Regions from separate parts of the Peptoniphilus sp. SGI.035 genome, predicted to be linked through region 2. Evidence: predicted binding sites of a transcription regulator. Region 2 holds the regulator's gene; each other region holds the start of a gene.
What was found. The regulator HrcA, encoded in region 2, represses chaperone genes, less so after heat shock. The targets are predictions, from matches to a motif close to ATTAGCACTCNATANTATNGAGTGCTAAT.

Region 1 (6,452 bases), on a different contig from region 2:
ATTGTTGTATTTGTAGTAACACTTACTGAAGGTGAAAGAAGAATTCCTGTACAATATGCAAAGAGGGTTGTAGGAAGAAAAATGTATGGCGGTCAAGCTACTCATATTCCTATTAAAGTTTTGATGACTGGTGTTATGCCAATTATCTTTGCCAACTCACTACTTGCTATTCCAGCAACTATTGCTATGTTCACTAGTGAATCAACTAGAAATTGGATTCAAAAATGGTTAACTCCTGCTGGAGGACCTGGAGCTGTGATTTATATAATATTTACTATAATTCTTATTGTATTCTTCACATTTTTCTACACGACAATCCAATTTAATACTGTTGAATACTCTAAAAACCTTCAAGCTAATGGTGGCTTTATTAGCGGAATTAGAGCAGGTAAACCGACAAGTGATTATTTAGGTAGAACTTTGAATAGATTGGTTATGCCAGGAGCAATTGCGCTTTCTATACTTGCAGTTCTTCCAACTATACTAACACTTATTTCAGGATTACAATTTAATTATGGTGGTACTTCAATTATCATCGTAGTTGGTGTTGTGCTTGAAATTCACAGAGTATTAGAACAACAATTAATCATGAGAAATTATCGTGGTTTCTTAAAGAATAAATAGGAGGCATTTATGAAATTAGTTATATTGGGACCTCCAGGGGCCGGAAAGGGCACACAAGCTGAATATATTGTTGAAAGATACAATATTCCACACATTTCAACTGGAGATATCTTTAGAGAAAATATTAAGAACAACACAGAACTTGGTAAGGAAGCAAAATCTTATATGGATAAGGGACTTTTGGTTCCAGACGATCTTGTAATCGCGCTTGTTGAAGATAGACTAAACAAGGAAGATGCTAAAAAGGGATTTCTACTAGATGGGTTTCCAAGAACCGTAGCTCAAGCTGTTAGTCTTGATTCTATTTTAGATAAAAATGATGAAAAGCTAAATAATGTTATTAATATTACAGTTGATCCTAAAATTTTAATAGAAAGAGCTGTTGGAAGACGAGTTTGTAAAACTTGTGGAATGACTTATCATGTTAAATTCAACCCTCCAAAGGAAGAAGGAATTTGTGATAAGGACGGTACTAAGCTTATTCAAAGAGATGACGATACTGAAGAAACTGTAAAGACTAGAATTTCAGTTTACTTTGATCAAACTGCACCTCTTATTGATTACTACAGAGCGCAAAATCTTCTCGTAGATATCGACGGGGCTAAGGACATTGACAAAGTATTTGAAGATATAGTTAATGGTCTTGAATAGTTCATGGATAATACATTTAGTCTTTTAAGGGGACAAGTTGTAAGATCCAAAAAAGGTAGAGATGAGGGAAGAGTTTTTGTAATCACTGAGATTATAGATGATGATTTTCTCTTTATCGTAGATGGAAAGCTAAGAAAGCTAGATCGACCAAAGAAAAAAAAGGTAAAACATCTTTATATATATAAGGATGTCATTGATCTTAATGTTAAAGATTTAAATGACAGTTATATTAGAAAGAAACTATTACCTTATAGCTAAAGGAGGATCCTTAATAATATGGCTAAAGAAGATGTAATTGAAGTTGAAGGCGTTGTTGTAGACGCTCTTCCAAATACTCATTTCAAGGTTGAACTTGAAAACGGACATATCATACTTGCTCATATTTCAGGTAAATTGAGAATGAATTATATTAGAATTCTTCCTGGTGATAAGGTGACAGTTGAGCTTTCACCTTATGATCTTACAAGAGGAAGAATAACTTGGAGAAAGAAATAATCCTAGAGTTAGGAGGCATTTAAATGAAAGTAAGACCATCTGTAAAAAAGATGTGCGAAAAGTGCAAAATAATTAAACGAAACGGAAAAGTAATGGTAATTTGCGAAAATCCGAAACATAAACAAAGACAGGGATAAGGGAGGTAATTATGGCTAGAATTTCCGGTGTAGATTTACCTAGAGAAAAGAGAGTTGAAATCGGACTCACTTATATTTATGGTATTGGAAAACCTAGATCTCAAGCAATTTTAACTGCTGCAGGCGTTGATTTTGATACAAGAGTTAAAGATTTGACAGAAGCTGAACTTGCTAAAATTAGAGAAGAAATAGATAAATACCACGTAGAAGGTGATTTGCGTCGTGATGTTGCAATGAGCATCAAAAGACTTCGTGAGATCAACTGTTATCGTGGAAGAAGGCATAAAATGGGTCTTCCTGTAAGAGGACAAAAAACTAAGACTAATGCTAGGACAAGAAAAGGTCCTAAGAAACTTGTTAGTAAAAGTAAGTAAGGGGGGACTATAATGGCTAAGAAACAAAAAGTTACACGTTCTAGAAGACGTGTTCGTAAAAACATTGAAAAAGGAGAAGCTCATATAGCTTCAACATTTAATAACACTATGGTTACTCTTACTGATATTAACGGTAATGTTATTTCTTGGGCAAGTGCTGGACAACTTGGATTTAGAGGTTCAAGAAAGTCAACTCCTTTTGCAGCACAAGAAGCAGCACAAGAAGCAGCTGAAAAAGCTAAAGAACATGGATTAAAGAGCGTTGATGTATATGTAAAGGGTCCAGGTTCAGGAAGAGAAGCTGCTATTAGATCTCTTCAAGCATCAGGTCTTGAAGTAACTATGATTAAAGATGTTACTCCAATTCCTCATAATGGATGTAGACCACCAAAACGTAGAAGAGTCTAAACTATTTATCGAGAAGGAGGGTACCCATGATTGAAATTGAAAAACCTAGAATTAGTATTGAAGAATTAGATGAGTCAGGTTTATATGGCAAATTCGTCGTTGAACCTCTAGAAGCTGGATTTGGTATCACTATTGGAAATTCCTTAAGAAGAGTGTTACTTTCCTCTCTACCAGGCGCAGCAGTTTCTTTTATAAACATACGCGGCGTTGAACATGAATTTGATACAATTCCAGGAGTATTGGAAGATGTACCTGAAATAGTTTTAAACATTAAATCTATAGTTTTAAAGATGACTGAAGATGAGCCTGTAAAACTTATTATAGAAAAAAAGGGCAAAGGAGAAATTAAAGCCTCTGACATTGAGCTTCAACCTCAGGTAACTGTTATTAATCCAGATCAACATATAGCTACGCTAAATGAGGATGCTGATTTTTATCTTGAAATGATGGTCGAAAAGGGAAGAGGATATGAACCTTCTGAGCTTAAAAAGGATGAAATAACTGAAATTGGAATTATTCCAATGGATTCTAACTTCACTCCTGTGGAAAAAGTAAACTGGAAAGTTGAAAACACTAGAGTTGGACAAAGAACTGATTATGATAGATTAATCCTTGAAGTTACAACAGATGGCTCTATGAAAGCTGACGAAGCTACATCCCTTGCAGCAAAAATCTTGACAGAACATCTTGAACTCTTCATTGGCCTAAAAGAACATGTCAGTGAAATAAATTTGATGGTTGAAAAAGAAGAGGATCAAAAAGAAAAAGTTCTCGAAATGACAGTTGAGGAATTAGATTTATCTGTTAGATCATTTAACTGTTTAAAGAGAGCTGGAATAAACAGCGTTGAGGAATTGACTAATAAAACTGAAAGTGAAATGATGAAAGTTAGAAATCTAGGTAGAAAATCTCTACTAGAGGTAACTGAAAAGCTTGAAGAATTAGGACTAAGCCTCAAACCTGAAGAAGAATAAGGAGGACATTATGGCAAAAAACAGAAAACTTGGCCGTAATTCAAGTCATAGACGTGCAATGCTTAGAAACCTTGTTACTTCTCTTTTAAGGGAAGGTAGAATTAAAACTACTCATACTAGAGCTAAGGAAGTTCAAAGAATTGCAGATCGCATGATTACACTTGGAAAAAGAGGCGACCTTCACGCAAGAAGACAAGCTTTAGCATATATTTATTCAGAAGATGTTGTTACAAAATTATTTGAAGAATATTCTGAAAAATATGCAGATAGAAATGGTGGATACACTAGAGTATTGAAGATGGGTCCAAGACGTGGAGACGGTGCAGAAATTTCAATTATAGAATTAGTATAAGGAAATCCAATGGGATTTCCTTTTTTACATTTTGGAGGGCTTATGCTTTATAAAAAAATTTACAACTCTCCGCTTGGAAAAATTTATTTAATCTTTGATGAAGAATTTTTACTTGGATTATATTTTGAAAATCAAAAATATTTTGGAGATGCTATAAAGGGAGAAGAAACAGAAAATTTTGATTCAAAAAATGGAGAACTTTCAAATAAAAATTTAGAAGTTACAGAAAAGTGGCTTGATATATATTTTAGTGGTGAAGAGCCAAAATTTATGCCATGCATAAAACTTATTGGAACAGAATTTAGAAGAGATGTGTGGAAAATTTTATTAGAGATACCCTATGGAGAAACTACTACATATAAAGCTATCTCAGAGAAATTAATAGAGAGCGGAAAGTATAAGAGAATGTCGGCGCAAGGGGTTGGCGGTGCAGTTGGGCACAACCCAATATCAATAATAGTACCTTGTCATAGAGTGGTGGGAGTCGATGGCAGTCTAACAGGCTATGCTGGAGGGCTTTCGAGAAAAAAGAGATTACTTCAAAATGAAGGTTTCAAGTTTAAAAAATAGATTTGGAAATAAAAGCTTGCTTATAAAAAGTGAAGCTTTTATTTTTTTATTTTGCACTCAACCCTTGAAAAATTTTTGCCAATGTATTATTATATATATTAGCAGAAGGCGTTGCCGAGTGCTAATAAAAAGGAGGTAAATATAGATGAAACTTAGACCACTTGACGATAAGATCGTCATCAAGAAAATTGAAAAAGAAGAAACAACTGCTTCAGGCATAGTACTTCCTTCTTCAGCTAAAGAGGAATCAAATATTGCAGAGGTTATTGCAATAGGAAATAAACTAGATACAGACGAAGATATGAAGGGACTTGTCAAAGTAGGAGATAAAGTTATTTTTTCAAAATACGCAGGAAATGACATTGAACTTGACAAGGAAAAATATACAATAATAAAGTTCCAAGATATCTTGGCAGTAATTGAATAAGGAGTGATAAAATGGCAAAGGAAATTAAATTTTCAGAAGATGCTAGAAAAGGCTTAATTAAAGGAATAAATACTCTTGCAGATACAGTTAAAGTAACACTTGGACCTAAGGGTAGAAATGTAATTTTAGACAAAGAATACGGCACACCACTAATCACAAATGATGGTGTAACTATTGCAAGAGAAATTGAATGTGAAGATAAATTTGAAAACATGGGAGCACAACTTTTAAAGGAAGTTGCTACAAAGACTAATGACGTTGCTGGCGATGGAACTACTACAGCTACTCTTCTTGCTCAAGCAATTATTAGAGAAGGAATGAGAAACATTGCAGCAGGTGCAAATCCAATGGTTTTACAAAAGGGAATTGCAAAAGCGGTAGAAAGTGCTGTTGAAGAAATCAAAAACTTCTCAACTGAAGTTTCTTCAAAACAAGCTATTGAACAAGTTGCTTCAATTTCAGCTGCAAATGAACAAGTTGGCAAACTTATTTCTGAAGCAATGGAAAAAGTTGGAAATGATGGAGTAATCACTGTTGAAGAATCTAAATCAATGGGTACAAGCCTAGATGTAGTTGAAGGTATGCAATTTGATAGAGGATACCTTTCACCATATATGGTAACTGACTCTGACAAAATGGTTACAGAATTAGAAGACCCATATATTTTAATCACAGATAAGAAGATTTCAAATATTCAAGAAATTTTACCACTACTTGAACAAGTATTGCAAGCATCAAAACCACTTTTAATCATCGCAGATGACATTGATGGTGAAGCACTTGCAACTTTAGTAGTAAACTCACTAAGAGGAACACTAAGTGTTGTAGGAGTAAAGGCTCCTGGTTATGGCGATAGAAGAAAAGATATGCTACAAGACATTGCAATCTTAACTGGTGGACAAGTTGTATCCTCTGATTTAGGTCAAGACCTTAAAGATGCAACAATTGAAATGCTTGGATCTGCATCAAAGGTCAGAGTTGAAAAAGAACTCACAGTAATAGTAAATGGAGCTGGCGAAAAATCTGAACTTGAAAATAGAATTAGCCACATTAAAAACCAAATTGAAGAAACAGATTCAGAATTTGACAAAGAAAAATTACAAGAAAGACTTGCAAAACTTTCTGGTGGAGTTGCAGTAATCCAAGTAGGAGCAGCAACAGAAGTTGAATTGAAAGAAAGAAAACTAAGAATCGAAGATGCACTTGCAGCAACAAGAGCAGCAGTTGAAGAAGGTATAGTAGCTGGTGGTGGAACAGTATTAATTGACTCAATTGAAGCTGTTGCAAAAGTAGTTGATAAGTTAGAGGGCGACGAAAAAACTGGTGCAAATATCATCTTAAAAGCTTTAGAAGAACCATTAAGACAAATAGCAGAAAATGCAGGACTAGAAGGTTCAGTTATAGTAGAGCATGTAAAGAAAAAAGAAAAGGGCATAGGCT
Region 2 (6,452 bases):
CTTTAAGTCTTTGAAGACTCATCTTGTCAGCCTTTAAGTCAATACCATTTTCTTTTTTAAATTCTTCAGCAATATAATCGATAACTCTGTTGTCAAAGTCATCTCCACCTAATTTGTTATTACCACGAGTTGCGTGTACTTCAAATACTCCATCAGAAAGTTCAAGGATTGAAACGTCGAAAGTACCACCGCCAAGGTCATAAACCATTACAGTTTGTGCTTCAGTGTCCTTATCTTCTCCATAAGCAAGAGCAGCTGCAGTTGGTTCATTTACAATTCTTTTAACATCAAGACCTGCGATTTTACCTGCATCCTTAGTTGCTTGTCTTTGAGCATCTGTGAAGTAAGCTGGAACAGTGATAACTGCTTCAGTAATTTTTTCTCCAAGATAAGATTCTGCATCAGATTTTAATTTTTGTAAAATCATAGCTGAGATATCTTGTGGTGTATAAGTTTTTGAATCTATTTTTACGTTAAAGTCAGAACCCATGTGTCTTTTGATAGAAGATATAGTTCTGTCAGGGTTTGTAATAGCTTGTCTTTTAGCAGTTTCTCCTACTAATCTTTCTCCATCTTTAGTAAAAGCTACAACAGAAGGTGTAGTTCTATTACCTTCGATGTTTGGAATTATTACAGCGTCTCCTCCTTCCATTACTGCTACTGCAGAGTTAGTTGTTCCTAAATCAATACCAATTATTTTTCCCATAATATATTTCCTCCTAAATAAATCACTTATTGTGAAACTTTGACCATTGCAGGTCTTAGCGTTTTGTCATTAATTAAATAACCTTTTTGTAAAACTTCAATTACGTAGCCACTGTCGTATTTATCAGAATCTTCAGTGAGCACTGCGTGGTGATACAATGGGTCGAATTCTTCGCCCAGAGCTTTCATTTCAACTATACCTTCTTTTTTAAGTACCTCAGTAAGTTGATCCTTTATCATCATAATCCCGTCATAAGTTGAATCCCTTTCACCAATAGAATCCAATGCTCTTTCAAAATTGTCAATGACAGGAAGTAAGTCGTTTACGACCTTTTTAACTCCTAGCTCAATATATTCAGTCTTTTGATCCTCAGTTCTTCTCTTATAATTTGCAAAATCAGCTTGAAGTCTCATAAACTTATCAGTTAGTGCTTGATACTTTTCATCATCGCTTACCTCATCTGTAACTTCTTCTGAATTTTCTTCTGTATTTACATCATTGTTAATTTTCTCACTGTCTTTATTTACATTATCTTTATTTTCATTATCTATATTTTTATTTTCATCAATAATTTCTTCTTGAATATCTTCTTTTTTTATATCATCATTTGTCATGTACTCCCTCACATTTCTTTTAATCCTTTAGTAAGTGCATCGCTAAAAATTTTAACGAGCTTTACTAATCTCATATAGTCAATCCTAACTGGTCCAATAATTCCAAAGCTTCCATAGATGCCATAATCCTTGGCAAAGGGTGCTCTAATAATAGTATTTTCTTTCATTAGACTTGCACTGTTTTCTGAACCAATTATTACCTCCACATCTCCTGTAAAGTTATCATCTTTTAAGATTTGAAATAAACTGTCTCTATCCTCAACTAAACTCATAAAATTTTTAGCCTTGTCAAGATCCCTATATTCGTCAAAATTCAAAATATTAGTGAGACCATCATAATAAATTTCAATGGATGAGACCTTTTTATTAAATTTGCTTGCAATTTTTATAACATTGGAAATAAAATTCCCATATCTAATCATATTATCAGAAAGAGAAATTTTAAGTGATTCAATTTTGTCAAAATCAATTCCCGACATTTTTTCATTTAAAACTTTCTCAATATAATAAAAATCTTCATCTGGGATATTTTCTATTTCTAAAAAATATCTTTCTATTACTCCCTTGTCCCCTATTAAAACTAATAGCACTGTATTTTCATCAATTTTTACAAGAGTAAGTCTTTTTATTTTTGTATCAGCCTTTTGTGGTGTAATTAAGTATGCTGTGCAATTGCTGATATTGGCGAGCAAATTAACAGAATTTTTATAAAAATCTTCTAAATTTCTAGAAGTATATAAAAGTCTATCTTTGATTTTTTGTGAAGCATCTATATCATGAAATTCACTAAAATTATTAAAAATTTCATCAACATAAAATCTATAAGCCTTGTCAGAAGGAATTCGTCCCGCTGACTGATGCGGCTTATTTAAAAAACCAAGATCTTCAAGATCCGCCATTTCATTTCTTATAGTCGCAGAACTAACTCCAAGATTATATTCTTTAGATAAAGTTCGTGACCCGACGGGAGTTGGCATATCGATGTATGCTTCAATTATGGCATTTAAAATATTTATTTTTCTAGCATCCATAATTTCCTCCTTTGTTAGCACTCATCAATGTCGAGTGCTAATCTATTTATATAGTACCCTCTTCTTTCCTCTTTGTCAAGGATTTTTCAAAATTTTTTTATTATTTTTTTCACAAAAGTAAAGAGTTGTTAATTGTAATAAATCAAAAATTTTCCAATCTTCTATATATTTATGTTAAAATTAGTTATTGGAGATGATTTAATTGAAAAAAAATGAAACTTTGTCTTTTATTCTTACAATTGTTGCTGCAGTTTTAATTGCACTATTTGTTAGGAATTTTATTTTTAATATAGCTGTTGTTAATGGAGAGTCCATGAACCCGACATTAAATGAAAAAGATAAGTTAATTTGTCTTTCTTACAAAAGATTCACTGACATACCTCGAGGCGAAATTGTTGTAATAGACGCACCAAATGACAGTAGAAATTACATTAAAAGACTTATTGGAAAGCCTGGTGATACAATTGAGTTTAAGGAAGGAAAAGTTTATTTGAATGGAAATCTATTAAAAGAAAACTACACTTCAACTGATGTCACAGAATCTGACCAAAAAAGTTTTACACTAAAAGACGATGAATATTTTGTTATGGGAGACAATAGACTGCCGGGCATGAGCATTGACTCAAGATACTTCGGACCAATCGAAAAGAAAAGAATAAAATCAGCTGCAGTTTACAGAATTTTACCTCTTAAAAGTAGAGGGAAAATTGAAACTTTGATAAAATAAAAAATATCCCCTAAAGTATGGAGGTAAAAATTTGAGAAATCAAAATAATATTAGAAATTTTTCAATAATAGCACATATTGACCACGGCAAGTCTACTCTTGCCGATAGACTTATTGAGTCAACTGGTATGCTCACAAAAAGAGAAATGGACGAACAAGTCCTCGACTCCATGGATCTTGAACGTGAGAGAGGAATTACAATTAAATTAAAGGCTATTAGGCTTATATATAAAGATGATAGAGATGGCAAGGAGTACATTTTAAACTTAATCGACACTCCAGGTCATGTTGACTTCAACTACGAAGTTTCTCGTTCCCTTGCAGCCTGTGAAGGTGCCATTGTAGTTGTAGATGCTTCACAAGGCGTTGAAGCACAGACTCTTGCAAATGTATATCTTGCCATTGATCAAGACCTTGAACTTGTGCCAGTAATAAATAAAATTGATTTGCCAAGTGCAAGGCCTGATGAAATAAAGGAAGAAATAGAAGACATTATTGGCATTGATACTGAGGGTATTCCCCTTATTTCTGCAAAGGAAGGTATTGGAATTGACGACGTACTTCACGCAATCGTAGATAAAATTCCTGCACCAAGTGGCGATTACAATGCACCACTTAAAGCACTTATTTTTGACTCAATTTATGACTCTTATAGAGGAGTTATTTGCCACGTTAGAGTTGTCGATGGTTCAGTAAAACCAGGTGATGAAATACTTATGATGGCTACGGGCAAAACTTTTGAAGTAGTTGAAGTTGGTGTAACTTCCAATGGTCATATCCCTCTTGACTCCTTAAACGCAGGCGAAGTTGGTTTTATAACTGCTTCAATTAAAAATGTTAAAGACGCAAGAGTTGGAGACACTATAACATTAAAAAATAATAGAACAAGTGAGCCAATGCCTGGCTATAAAAAAGTTGTGCCAATGGTATTCTGTGGTGTATATCCTGGAGAAGGCGAAGAATACAACAATGTTCGCGATGCCTTGGAAAAACTACAAGTAAATGATGCTGCCCTAGATTTTGAAGCAGAAACTTCTGTTGCCCTTGGCTTCGGATTTAGATGTGGTTTTTTGGGACTTCTTCACATGGAAATTATCCAAGAAAGACTAGAAAGAGAATTTAATTTAAATATTGTTACTACTGCTCCATCTGTTATTTACAATGTAATGAAAAAAAATGGCGAGATGATTTCTATTCAAAATCCATCAAACTTGCCTGATCCAACAGAAATTGATTATATGGAAGAACCAATTGTAAAGGCGGAAATTATGACTCCAACAGATTATGTTGGTCAAGTTATGGAACTATGCCAAAATAGACGTGGCGTCTTTAAAGATATGCAATACTTAGAGGAAACTAGAGCACTTATAACTTATCATATGCCTCTAAATGAGGTAATTTATGATTTCTTTGACGCACTTAAATCAAAGACTCGTGGCTATGCTTCCTATGATTACGAATTAATTGGCTATGAAAAATCTAATCTCGTTAAACTTGATATTTTAATTAATGAAGAACTTGTAGATGCTTTCTCACTAATTGTCCACGAATCCAATTCTTACCTTCGTGCGAGAAAAATTTGTGAAAAATTAAAGGATGTAATACCGAGACATCAATTTGCGGTGCCTATTCAAGCTGCAATTGGAAATAAAATTATCGCCAGAGAAACTATTCGTGCACTTAGAAAAGACGTCCTCGCTAAATGTTACGGTGGCGATATTACTAGAAAGAGAAAACTTCTTGAAAAACAAAAGGAAGGAAAGAAGAGAATGCGTACCGTAGGTAATGTTGACATTCCACAAGATGCTTTCTTGTCTGTATTAAAGTACGATGAAGAAAAATAAAATTTCAATTTACATTCATATACCTTTTTGCGAGAGTAGATGTTACTATTGTGACTTCTGCTCTTCTCTTTTAAATAGAGAAAATGAAGAAAAATATTTTCATTATTTGGAAAGAGAAATAAAATTACGAGAAAATATTTTAAAAGAAAGAACTATTGACACCATTTTTATTGGCGGCGGTACTCCCTCTTCTGTGAACGAGAAATTTATCGCAAAAATTTTAAACATTTTAAAAAATTATGATATTAGTGAAAATGCAGAAATTACAATAGAGTCCAATCCCAATTCTCTCACAAGAAGAAAAGCAGAAATCTTTTTTAGTTCTGGAATTAATAGAATTTCTATTGGAGCTCAATCCTTTAACGACGAAATATTAAAAAAGATTGGAAGGATTCATAAATCCGATGATATTTATAAAGCTGTTGAAAATGCAAGAGCTGCAGGATTTACAAATATAAATTTAGATCTAATGCTTGCACTTCCAACACAAAAATTTTCTGATATATTAAAATCAATTGATGAAGTAAAAAAATTAAATCTTCCTCATATTTCTTATTACTCATTGATTTTAGAAGAGGGTACAATTCTTTATAAAGTGCACAAAAAAACTCCTCTCGCCTTTCCTAATGAGCTTGAGGATAGAAAAATGTATCACTATGTAGTAACAGAGCTTGAAAAAATTGGTCTACACCAATATGAAATTTCAAATTTTGCAAAAAGGGGTTTTGAATGCAAACACAATTTAATTTATTGGAAACTAAAGGATTATATTTCCTTTGGGCTAAATGCTTCATCAAATATAAAAAGTTTGAGATACAGAAACTTTTCTGACTTTAAAAATTATTATAATTCAATTGATAAAAATAATTTGCCCATAGAATTTTCTGAAAAATTATCTAAAAATGATAGAATTAATGAATATATAATGTTGGGACTTAGGCTTAATTCAGGAATAAATATAGATGAGTTCAATGAAAAATTTCAAAAGGATTTCCTTAAAGTTTATGAAAGTGAAATAGAAAAAAACATTACTCTTGGACTAATAAACTTTAGTGAAAATAAAATCTATCTCACTGAAAAAGGAAGAGATTTATCAAACCAAGTAGAATTAGATTTTTTTAGATAAAAATAAAAGTTAAACTTAATATTCAAAAAACAAGGTGATATAGATGCTATTTTCATTTACTAAAACGATAACTCGTTTCCTTGAATAGATATCTATAGCTGTGGTTTGATAGTATCTATGGCAGTTACTTGAAAAACTATACAATTGTTAAGTGTATACTTAACATCTATATGAACCATATCCCCTGGATAACTACAGAGCCTTATTTTCTTCTTTTTATTTCTCTTATATATCTTTTTTCTTTTTTGTTTAACTTCATTTTTCTTATTTACCTGCACATGGAGTCATAACTTCTAATGTAACCTTCATCTAAGCACCTACAACAAATATGGGCTAAGCCACTATGCTCTGCTAGCTCATCTTTGGTATGCTGATTGGAATGTGAATATGATCTAATAGATTTTT
Region 3 (6,452 bases), on a different contig from region 2:
ATTTTCTCCCCTATGTGCTGCTTGAACTATTTCTGCAGTACCAATAGATGCCAAGTCGCCATCGCCTTGATATGTGAATACTAAATTATCTGGATGTACTCTTTTTATTCCAGTTGCAACAGCAGGTGCTCTTCCGTGAGCTGCTTCGTGCATGTCGCAATTAAAATATTTATATGCAAGAACTGAACAACCAACTGGTGCAACTCCAATTGCATCATCTAAAACTCCTAGTTCAACTAAGGATTCAGCTACTAATTTATGAATTACACCGTGAGTGCAACCTGGACAATAGTGAGTTTCAGCTCTAGTCAAACCTTCTGAATATTTATATAAAACTTGTTCATTAGTTTTTTCCATTATTTGAGACCTCCTAAAACTTTAAGAGCAGCTTCTTTAATTTCTTCCACATTTGGAATTACGCCGCCTTGTCTTCCAAAGAAGTGAACCTTTTGTCTACCTTCAACTGCAATCTTAACATCGTCAGTCATTTGACCTTGATTCATTTCACAAACTAAAATGTCTTTGCAATTTGGATTTATTCCTTTGAAAGCTTCATATGGATATGGCCAGCAAGTAATTGGGCGAATAAGTCCTATCTTATAGCCTTCTTTTCTTAAATGTTCAATTGCACTTTTTGCAATTCTAGCAGTAGTTCCATAGGCACTGATTACAAGATCTGCATCCTCGATGCCGTCAATTTCTACTCTAATTTCATTTTCAGTAACTTGTCTATATTTTTCAATTAAGTGTTTATTATGTTCTTCAAGTTCATCAGCAGAAAGATAAAGTGAATTTATAATATTTCTTTTTCCGTGATTTTTACCCTTGCCTCTTGTTGCCCAAGTTTTTTCAGGAAGAACCATTTTTTCTTGCATTCCAAATTCAACTGGTTCCATCATTTGTCCAAGTACACCATCACTCATAATAACAACAGGATTTCTATACTTGTCAGCTAAATCAAAACCAAGTTCAATTAAATTTACAAGTTCTTGCACAGAAGATGGTGCCAAAGTAATAGTTCTATAATCGCCATTTCCGCCACCTCTAGTTGATTGGAAATAATCTGTTTGAGAAGGTTGAATTGAACCAAGTCCTGGACCACCTCTCATCATATTTACTATTACGCAAGGAAGTTCTGCCCCTGCCATATAAGAAATACCTTCTTGCATTAGTGAAACTCCAGGAGAAGAAGATGAAGTCATAACTCTTGCTCCAGATCCTGCAGCACCATATAGCATATTTATAGCTGCAACTTCAGACTCAGCTTGCAAAAAACATCCGCCAATCTTTGGAAGTTCTCTTGATAAGTATTCAGGAATTTCAGATTGAGGAGTAATAGGATAACCAAAAAAATATTTGCAACCAGCTTCAATAGCTGCTGCACCAACTGCTTCGTTTCCCTTCATAAGTACCTTTGTCATGTAAACACCCCTTAAGAAATTTTATAAACTGTAATAATTGAATCAGGACAAGTTATTGCACAGTTTTGGCAAGCAATACAATCTTCTGGTCTTTTTGCCATTGCAGGTGCATAACCTTTTTTATTAATAGTGTCCATGTCAATTTCAATTACATTTTTAGGACATACAGTTACGCATAATCCACAACCCTTACATCTGTCACTTTCAAACTCAACTCTACCTTTAGCCATTATTTACCTCCTATAACATCCAATCTTCTCTAAAAAATAAGTCAATGGGAAAAACTTCCGCTGCTAAATTTAAAGCTCTAACTTCACTCTCAATACTCCTTAGGCAAACTGCATATACATAGGGAAGATTTAATTTCTCTGAAACTTCCCTTGCAAGCTCATCACCATACAAAATATCATCAGCTGTGGTCTCTTTTAAAAAATGAGTAGTATTTATAATCCCCGTAACCCTAGTTTGTGAATGACCTTCAACTTGTCCGATAAAATCTCGCACGGACTTAAAGTCCTTAGTTTCTGGTCTATTTCTATTTATTACAAAATAGTGGTCATAACCCTCTCTTTTTAAAATATCTCTATACCTTCCAAGAGAAAGGGAGCCCTTTGGATTTCCTCCAACATCTAATACTGCCATGTAATTTTTATTTTCAAGTGGCTTTAAAATTGCTGGATCAACTGCTGGTATGTCCAAGGCATTTTTTTCACGCATACTAGATGAAAATGATTCCACGCCTTTTTCGCTTAAAATATCCATTTTCTCTCTTAGTCTAAAGTATGTATTAATAATATCCAAGTCAACTGCCGCAACATTGTCAAAATACTTTTTTAAATATAAAGCATAATTAATTGAAAATTCAGTTTTTCCACTGCCAAAGTGTCCTGTAATAATTTTTATTCTGTTGCCTGTTTCTACCTCTGTGTACATTTCTCCTCCCTTCTAAAAGACCAATTATATTATACATCAATTGCAAAAAATTGAAAACAATTGCAATATACTTTTCCCTTCATAAATTCTAAAAATATTATAATTAGTGAGTTAAAACCTACATTTTATTTTAAATTTTTAATTAAAATATTTTTAAAAAAATAAATTTTTTAATAAAACTTTACTATTAAAATTTGACTAATTTTTAGAAAAGATATATATTATTAGCAGAGGCATAGATTGAGTGCTAATAAAGAAAGGTGATTATATGAAAAATAAAAAATTCAATGCCGAAACAGAAAGATTAATGGACTTAATGATTAATTCCATTTACACAAATAAAGAAATATTTTTAAGAGAATTAATTTCAAATGCATCTGATGCAATGGATAAAATGTACTACATCGCTCTTAATGATGACAATGTAAAATTTAACCACGAAGATTATTATATTAGAATTACACCAGATAAGGACAAGAGAACAATTACAATAGAAGATGGCGGAGTGGGCATGACTGAAGATGAACTAGTAGAAAACTTGGGTACAATTGCAAAGTCAGGCTCTTTTGATTTTAAAAAATTAAATGAAAAAAATGAAGATCACGAAATTATTGGACAATTTGGCGTAGGCTTTTACTCTGCCTTTATGGTTGCAGATGAAATTAGCGTCTTGACAAGATCCTATAAAGAAGATGAGGCTCATATTTGGAAATCAAAGGGAGCAAAGGGCTACACAATTGAAGGTGGTAAAAAGGATTCTCATGGGACTGTTATTACTCTTCACTTAAAAGAAAATTCTAAGGATGAAGATTATGATAAATACCTTGATGAATACAAAATAAGAGAACTTGTAAGCCATTACTCAAATTACATTAGCTATCCAATAAAAATGGAAGTTGAAAAGAAAAGACCTGCAGCTGACTCAACAGAAGATGACCCAAAATTTGAATCTTATAGAGAAGATGACATCTTAAATTCATCTGTGCCAATGTGGAGAAAAAATAAAAATGAACTAAAGGAAGATGACTATAATAATTTCTTTAGACAAAGACATTTTGGATTTGAAGATCCCCTAGCTCACATACACATTAGCGTAGAAGGCGTGATTTCCTTTAAGGCAATTTTATACATTCCTTCAAGAAGACCTTTTGATTTCTTAAATCCAGATAGAAAGGGTGGACTTGAACTTTACTCCAATGGAGTTCTAATAATGGAAAAATGTGAAGACCTTCTTCCTGATTATCTAAACTTCATAAAGGGAGTCGTAGATTCAGAAGATATTTCACTAAATATATCTCGTGAAATGCTACAAAAAACTCGTGAACTTCAATTAATAAAGAAAAACATTGAAAAGAAAATCCTAGAAGAACTTGCAAAAATTCTTAAAAACGACAGAGAAAAATATGCCGAATTTTTCAAAAACTTTGGCGTAAGTTTAAAATCTGGTGCCTACGAAAATTATGGAGCAGACAAAGACAAGCTAAAAGATTTATTTATATACACGACTACAAAGAGAGAAAATATAACCTTTAATGAATACAGAAAAGACATGACACCTGACCAAGAATTTATCTATTACGCAAACGGAAATTCCATAGAAAGCGTGAAGGAACTTCCACAAATAAAGCACTTTATAGATAAAGACATTGAAGTTATTGCACTAACAGACCCAATTGATGAATTTGTAATAAAAATGATGGATCAGTATGACGACAAAAAATTCAAATCAATTTCAGAAACTGATGCCACAAAAGAAGAAGATGAAAAAAATCTTGATGATTATGTAAAGAAAATGAAAGACATCTTATCTGGCGAAGTTTCATCAATAAGGGAAAATCCAAATCTAAAAGATGATGCAGCTTATCTATCAAGCAAAGGCGAAATTTCCATTGAAATGGAAAAAACTCTAAGCCATATGCCTAACAACCAAGGTTTTAAAGCCGACAAAGTTTTAGAATTAAATCCAAATCATCCTGCAGTAAAAAAATTAAAGGACATGGACAAAGATTCAGAAGAATTTAAAAATTACACAGAATTGCTTTACGATGGTGCAAGACTAATGGCAGGTCTTGACATAAAAGATCCAATCTCCTATGCTAGAAATGTATCAAAACTTATGTAATCAAAAGATTTTATAAAATTCAATTACAAATATTTTGCAAAGCAAAGGCTCTTTTCATTATGAGAAGAGCCTTCTTTACTAAAATTATTTTTCAATCTTTTCATTTTCACTAGCCTTAGATTCTTTTTCTTGCTTATCTAATTTTTCTAAAATAGTATTTAACTTTTCATTTAGAACAACAAAAACAACTACAATAAAAATATACATAGAAATAATTAAATCAGAATCGTTTTCACTAAAATTCTGTCCAATTATAAGTACCAATATGAAGTTTAAAAACAGATATAAAAATATTTTTATTATATATTTCATATAATTACCTCAAATTCATTTATTATTTATGGATTTTTCATTTAATTCTTTTTCTAAATTATCAAGCTTTTTCAACATATCATCAAACTTTTTGTTAAAGATAATGTGTTGAATTATTAGCATTATATACATTGAAATGCCAAAAGGTAAACTGAAAACTACTACAGAACCTACAGATGCAATTATTAAAAATTTAAAAATGTTTTATATCATTCATAACCTCCTAAATATTATTATATGATTAATATCCATAGCCCATTTTTGTCTTTGAACTTAAAGACACAGAAATTATTTTCAGAGTTTAAAATATTGATATATCTTTATTTGACGCATCAATGTAATTAGATATCATAATGTAAACAGAAATTATGAGTTTTTATTTAAAAGTAAAAAAATATTTTCACCAAATATCAATAAAAAATAGAATACAGTAAAGTCATAAATAAACATAATATTTTCAATGGAATAATATTTTTTTATTACCATATAAATTATGAATATTAAAATTTCAATCAATAAAAATTTTACATTAGTCCTTTTTGATAGCTTACTTGCAAAATTAAAGTAATAGGCGAGCATAAATCCCAAAAATAAAATCATTATAATTTTAACAATAGCTAACACAATCATATATTTTATATCAAATGTTGCTTGAATTTTTTCATTGATGTATCCAAAAATTTTTAAACAAGCTAGGTTTAAAATTGGAAAACAGAAAAATGAAATTATAAAATTTATATATTTTTTCAAAATAGTCTCCTAAGTCTTTAATTTTATTTAATATCTTTGAATATTATTATTTATACTGTCTATATCTGTATTGACTTTAACACAATATGTTTAAGTAATTGAAGTTTAGTTCTAATAAGTAAGAAAAACCATAATAAAGATGCCAAAACAGCAAGACATTAAAGCATGGTATCTACTGCTATACAAATAACCTTTTTTTACTAAATAAGGTCTTATTTGCCTAAAATTTATCACATAAAGCATTTTTTATCAAGAAAATATTTGTAGCCTTACAATTGTTTTTCTCTATAATTTCTACATTTATTGAATATTTTTAGTATTTATGTTATATTACTTGTCATCTAAAAAGTTTAGGAGGCACAATGGAAACACTTTTATCTGGAATTTTAAATCTCGAAGTTAAACACCTAATTATGTTTGTCATTGGTGGAATTTTAATTTATCTTGCCATTGAAAAAGAATATGAACCTTCACTTCTTCTTCCCATTGGTTTTGGATCAATTATTGCTAATATTCCACTATCATCTGCAGTTGGAGAGGGCGGTTTCTTGACAATTTTATACAATGCTGGAATTGCAACGGAACTCTTCCCAGTATTAATTTTTATAGCAGTAGGTGCTATGATTGATTTCAAACCACTTATTTCATCGCCCTTTATGTTATTTTTTGGGGCAGCGGCACAATTTGGAATTTTTGCAACAATGCTCTTTGCAATTTCAACAGGAAAATTCACTCTTCCCGAAGCAGCGTCAATTGGAATAATAGGAGCAGCTGATGGTCCTACATCAATATATGTCGCAAAGGTCTTTGCTCCAAATTACCTTGGACCAATTTCTGTTGCTGCATACTCTTATATGTCTCTCGTTCCAATAATTCAGCCACCAGTTATAAAACTTTTAACTACTGAAAAAGAG

Region 1: ACQRC6_RS08600 (co-chaperone GroES) is a predicted target of HrcA. The motif match lies at 4,683-4,711, and genes of this name have one in related genera.
Region 3: htpG (molecular chaperone HtpG) is a predicted target of HrcA. The motif match lies at 2,578-2,606, and genes of this name have one in related genera.

Annotation. Positions count from the first base shown of each region.
Region 1 covers NZ_JBNPOJ010000021.1:18,899-25,350, forward strand. The annotation lists gene secY (preprotein translocase subunit SecY) at 1-624, shown strand, start outside; gene ACQRC6_RS08555 (adenylate kinase) at 634-1,275, shown strand; gene ACQRC6_RS08560 (KOW domain-containing RNA-binding protein) at 1,279-1,533, shown strand; gene infA (translation initiation factor IF-1) at 1,552-1,770, shown strand; gene rpmJ (50S ribosomal protein L36) at 1,794-1,907, shown strand; gene rpsM (30S ribosomal protein S13) at 1,919-2,281, shown strand; gene rpsK (30S ribosomal protein S11) at 2,294-2,689, shown strand; gene ACQRC6_RS08585 (DNA-directed RNA polymerase subunit alpha) at 2,716-3,663, shown strand; gene rplQ (50S ribosomal protein L17) at 3,674-4,015, shown strand; gene ACQRC6_RS08595 (methylated-DNA--[protein]-cysteine S-methyltransferase) at 4,058-4,585, shown strand; gene ACQRC6_RS08600 (co-chaperone GroES) at 4,731-5,012, shown strand; gene groL (chaperonin GroEL) at 5,024-6,452, shown strand, end outside.
Region 2 covers NZ_JBNPOJ010000016.1:27,625-34,076, reverse strand. The annotation lists gene dnaK (molecular chaperone DnaK) at 1-706, opposite strand, end outside; gene grpE (nucleotide exchange factor GrpE) at 733-1,320, opposite strand; gene hrcA (heat-inducible transcriptional repressor HrcA) at 1,329-2,351, opposite strand; gene lepB (signal peptidase I) at 2,554-3,078, shown strand; gene lepA (translation elongation factor 4) at 3,110-4,921, shown strand; gene hemW (radical SAM family heme chaperone HemW) at 4,908-6,047, shown strand.
Region 3 covers NZ_JBNPOJ010000005.1:11,566-18,017, forward strand. The annotation lists gene ACQRC6_RS03715 (thiamine pyrophosphate-dependent enzyme) at 1-357, opposite strand, end outside; gene ACQRC6_RS03720 (3-methyl-2-oxobutanoate dehydrogenase subunit VorB) at 357-1,421, opposite strand; gene ACQRC6_RS03725 (4Fe-4S dicluster domain-containing protein) at 1,433-1,651, opposite strand; gene ACQRC6_RS03730 (ATP-binding protein) at 1,662-2,354, opposite strand; gene htpG (molecular chaperone HtpG) at 2,623-4,476, shown strand; gene ACQRC6_RS03740 (hypothetical protein) at 4,561-4,788, opposite strand; gene ACQRC6_RS03745 (hypothetical protein) at 5,155-5,538, opposite strand; gene ACQRC6_RS03750 (sodium ion-translocating decarboxylase subunit beta) at 5,901-6,452, shown strand, end outside.